2 regions of the Rahnella sp. PAMC25617 genome follow, and region 2 is predicted to be linked to the other one. Evidence: predicted binding sites of a transcription regulator. Region 2 holds the regulator's gene; the other holds the start of a gene.
The links. The regulator LexA, encoded in region 2, represses DNA repair genes until DNA is damaged. The targets are predictions, from matches to a motif close to TNCTGTATGTACATACAGNA.

Region 1 (2,468 bases), on a different contig from region 2:
TGGGCCGCAGCTTGCGCGTTTTCCTGTTGTTCGGCCATACGCTGAGACGGCAATTTAATGCCGTACGACGCCAGCTCGCGACGCGTTGGAATACGCACCGGATTTGGACGCGGCAATTCTGGGCCAAACCCTTTTTTCACCTGCGGATTTTCATCACTTACAGCGCTGAAAGCAGGCATAAAGGTATTAGTTGCAGAAGATGCCGCAGACTGTCCTGCCTGAGCCAGCCCCGTAGCAAGTGCAGCCGTAGCAGCGACGCTGGCGGCCTGCGCGGCATCGGGTACCGGCGAACTGAAATCAAACGGTGAACGGCTGGGTTCAACGGCTGTTTGCCAGTTCCCGAGACTCGGGCCATCTTCCTGATTGCGCTCAACCGGCGCAGGAGAAGGTGATTGCTGTACCGGCTGCGGATGGCGCGGCACCGGCGTTTCTTCCGGGATTTCGAAATTATAGAGCGGCGGCGCCGTTGAAACCGGCGTAGACGGATAGGGTGAAATCTCAGCCACCGGCGGTTCTGCAGCATAAGGATCAGCTGCTGGCGCTGGTGTCACGACCGAAGCCGGTTCAGCGACTGCCGCGGCTGTTTCAGGAACAGCAGAAGAAACAGGAGCAGAAGCTGCTGGTGCTGGTGCTGGTGCCGGTGCCGGTGCTGGTGCCGGTGCTGCTGGATGCTCATTAACTGAAGGCGCAGAGAACAGCACGTCATCGTCATCGGTTTCAGCAGTCGCTGCGGCAGCCGCAGGGATCGCCGCTGCACCTGCAACAGCAACTTTAGCTACCGGTTTGGCTTCGTCGTCTTCGAGTAACGGATCGTCGTGCTCGTCGTAGTCATAATCATCGTCACGACGGGAACGGTTGGTCACGATATTGGTGACACCGAGCACGGCACCGCCAATTTTCTCGGCAATGGTCAGCCATGACCAGCCGGTAAACAGTGTCAGTCCGGCTGCCCACACACATAACAACACCAGCGTCGCGCCAACATTGTTGAAATACGGCGTCATCGCTGTACTCAACAAACTGCCGATGACACCACCGGAAGCGAAGTAGTAAAGGTCATCGATATTGACTGATGCCAGACCACAAGACGTGACAATAAGCGCCAGCGTCCCGATAAGGCGCAGCGAAAGGGCAAAATAATCGACGAAATCCTGTTTATCCCGCTGACGAAACGCCGCCCAGCAGAGGCACAGAATAATAGGTGGAATAGCGTAACCAAATACGCCAAAGATGAAGAACAGCGTGTCAGCCATCCAGGCTCCCACACCACCGCCCCAGTTGTGAATTGGCCCATGCCATGCGGTCTGAGACCAGCTTGGATCAGAGGGGTTAAAACTCACCAATGCTGCCATTAAATAAGCAGCAAAAATCGCTACCACCACCAGCAAAGCCTCCAGAAGACGGCGACCATTGCTCAGCTTTTTAAGGGTAACTTCTTTATCTTCTGTATATTCCTGGCTCAAGAAAGGCTCTCCAGGTTCCTGTGAACTGAGAAAAAGCAACAGCGCCGAGAGTCCCCGGCGCCATAGCTGTATAGATACACAGGAGTGTAGCTAAAATTACAAGGTTTTGCACCTGAACAATTACCGGGTTTTGATGACCAGGCGATTTGTCTGTTTTACTTCTTCCATGACCACATAGGTTCGGGTGTCGTTAACACCTGGAAGACGAAGTAATGTCTCACCTAACAGTTTACGGTAGGCGGACATGTCAGGTACGCGGGTTTTCAACAAATAGTCGAAGTCCCCTGAAACCAAGTGACACTCCTGAATATCTTCGAGTTTTTGTACTGCCGCATTAAATTGCTCAAACACATCCGGCGCGCCACGGTTGAGGGTAATCTCAACAAACACCAGCAACGAGGCATCCAGATAATGCGGGTTTAGCAATGCGGTATAACCATTGATGAAGCCCTGACGTTCCAGACGACGAACGCGCTCCAGACATGGAGTTGGAGATAATCCCACACGTTTGGAAAGCTCGACGTTTGAAATCCGGCCATCCTTTTGCAATTCGTTGAGGATGTTACGGTCAATACGGTCGAGATCTTTTCCCGGACGTTTTTTGTTGTCTACCATTATTATTGTCTCTCTGCTGTCCTTCCCTGCACCTGCCATACCCCAGCCAACTTCAATGTCTAAGGGTTGTCCCAAGCGAAGACCCGATTATTAAGGTTTACGCATCCAAAAGCCGCGTTGATCCCCTGTCAAAAGGAACACGACCGTAAAACGGATACTCAAAAGAAATAACCCTGCGAAATTAATAGATTGCATACAGCCAACCTGATTCACTAAACCCTGCTGCAACAAAAACGCAAAAAAGCAAGACCAGAACGGGTCCGGTAGCAGCCAATTGCATAAATTCAAGTCACAGACAGGCAGTTAATTTCTTCTTCCCCTGATGTTTTCGCAAATGCACAGCGGATTGTCAAAGTAAAAGAAGCAAAATCAGAAGAACGTGCCAACCTG
Region 2 (2,468 bases):
GCGGGAGAAATGCATACGCGCCACGCGTGCCAGTTTCTGAGCGATGGTTTTGTCGGTGCCGTGCTCTGTCGCCATATAGCGCAGGGAAACGGTATTGGAGAAACGGACAAAACTGTCACGTCCGAGCCACAAGACGGCAAAGAATTTCTGGATGCCATTCAGTACGCGCAGATGCGGCGTATCATCCTGACCTTCACGGCCCGGCGCACGGCCAAACATCACGGAAACCGGCAGCATCTGAATGTCTAAATCCGGATTGTTGCGGTGCAAATCCAGATAGTCGTGGAACAGCTTTACGGATTCCTGCTTCGGCGTGTAATACGAGAACACGCGCGGGCCTTCAGCAATGAAAACATGGCTTGGCAGCAGCGTTCCGTCGATTTCCAGCGGAATAAGGGGATCGGGCAGATTCTCTGCCAGACATTGCGCACGCAACGTCAGCAAGTCTGCTTTGGAGTTGTAAGGCAATACGTACAAAATCGGGCGCGTCGGGTCCAAATGCAACTCGGTAACCGGATCTGAAGGTATGACCTTGCTCTTTACCAGCAATGAGAGTGGTAAATTCAATAATGTGTAATAAAGTCTACGCCAACCTGACATAAAAACGTGAAGCCTCTTGTTAGCCATTTCGCCGCAAGGATACCAGAAAGATCCGTGGAGATCTGTGGTCATATAAAAGCTAAAATACGGCACACTTTTAAGGACAACCCTTCAAGGATCAGTACCCGAAATGGCGAACCAAGTCACTGGATTTACCCGAATTTATAAAGCGGCCGGATATTCCTGGAAAGGATTGAAAGCCGCATGGCAGAACGAAGCGGCTTTTCGCCAGGAAGCCAGCGTGGCTATCCCGTTAATTTTGTTATCTTTCTGGCTCGATGTCAGCACGGTTGAACGCATTTTGCTTGTAAGCTCCGTGATGCTGGTCTGCGTCACCGAGTTGCTCAACAGTGCGGTGGAATGCGCGATTGACCGTATCGGCCCTGAGTTTCACGTGCTCTCAGGGCGGGCAAAAGATATCGGTTCTGCTGCCGTACTTCTGACCATCATATTGGCGATTTTTGTCTGGGTCAGTATCTTTTGGCCGCGATGGTTCTGATCTGGAATCTGTATTCCAGGAATCACCGTTATGCCCTGTTTTTATTCAATCTTAGGTTTTCATTGACCGTTTAGCTGTATATACTCACAGCAAGACTGTATAAACAACCAGGGGGCGGAATGAAAGCTTTAACGACCAGACAACAAGAGGTCTACGACCTTATTCGCGATCATATCTCCACCACCGGTATGCCACCGACTCGCGCAGAGATTGCATCGCGTCTGGGTTTCCGTTCTCCCAATGCGGCGGAAGAACACCTGAAAGCGCTGGCACGTAAAGGCGTTATCGAGATTGTCTCCGGTGCATCTCGTGGTATCCGTCTGCTGATGGAAGAAGAAGAAGGTTTACCGCTGATCGGCCGCGTTGCCGCCGGTGAGCCGCTGCTGGCACAGCAACATATCGAAGGGCATTATCAGGTTGATCCGGCGATGTTCAAGCCGAGCGCCGATTTCCTGCTGCGCGTCAGCGGGATGTCGATGCGTGATATCGGTATCCTCGACGGCGATTTGCTGGCCGTACATAAAACGCAGGACGTGCGTAACGGCCAGGTTGTCGTGGCGCGTATCGATGATGAAGTCACCGTGAAACGCCTGAAAAAGCAGGGCAGCGTGGTGCAGTTATTGCCTGAGAACAGCGAATTCCAGCCGATCGTGGTGGATTTACGCGAACAGAATTTCAGCATTGAAGGGCTAGCCGTAGGCGTCATCCGTAACGGCAACTGGATCTGACCTTCGTACTTCGAGCTGCAGACGCGTTGGCTGCGTGCGTTTACCCGAATCACTGACTCATGTCAGCTCATCGGGACTCTCTTACTTGCTGCCTTCCTGCAACTCGAATTACTCGGTCAGAAATTGCTGAGTCAGAAATTGCTGTGTCAGATAGAGAAGACTACAACTAATTGAATATGGATGGCGGCCGCCTCTGGCATCCATGTAAATTCAAAGAGAAATGCGTTTCTCTCATCATCGCCCCTTTCGGGGCGATGTCATTTTAGGCATAACCTGAACCTCCGGCATGAGATTCTCTATGCAACATCATTCCCTGCGACAATCATTCAAAAATACCTTTCTAAGCCCCGCGGATAAAGCACTCTGGACCCTGGCGTTACCGATGATTTTTTCCAATATCACGGTGCCTCTTCTTGGTCTGGTCGATACCGCAGTGATCGGTCATCTCGACAGTGCCGATTATCTCGGTGGTGTGGCGGTTGGTTCGATGGTCACGACTTTCCTCTTCATGATGCTGCTGTTTCTGCGCATGAGCACCACCGGCATGACCGCACAGGCGCTGGGCGCAAAAGACAATCAGTTGCTGGCACGTGCTTTTGTGCAGCCCTTTTTGCTGGCGGTGCTGGCCGGTGTCGTCATTC

Region 1: ACM615_RS15600 (DNA translocase FtsK 4TM domain-containing protein) is a predicted target of LexA. The motif match lies at 1,528-1,547, and genes of this name have one in related genera.

The regions. Positions count from the first base shown of each region.
Region 1 is NZ_JBOCUM010000012.1:126,581-129,048, reverse strand. It holds gene ACM615_RS15600 (DNA translocase FtsK 4TM domain-containing protein) at 1-1,463, opposite strand, end outside; gene lrp (leucine-responsive transcriptional regulator Lrp) at 1,584-2,078, opposite strand.
Region 2 is NZ_JBOCUM010000013.1:209,425-211,892, reverse strand. It holds gene plsB (glycerol-3-phosphate 1-O-acyltransferase PlsB) at 1-600, opposite strand, end outside; gene ACM615_RS17180 (diacylglycerol kinase) at 731-1,099, shown strand; gene lexA (transcriptional repressor LexA) at 1,219-1,827, shown strand; gene dinF (MATE family efflux transporter DinF) at 2,126-2,468, shown strand, end outside.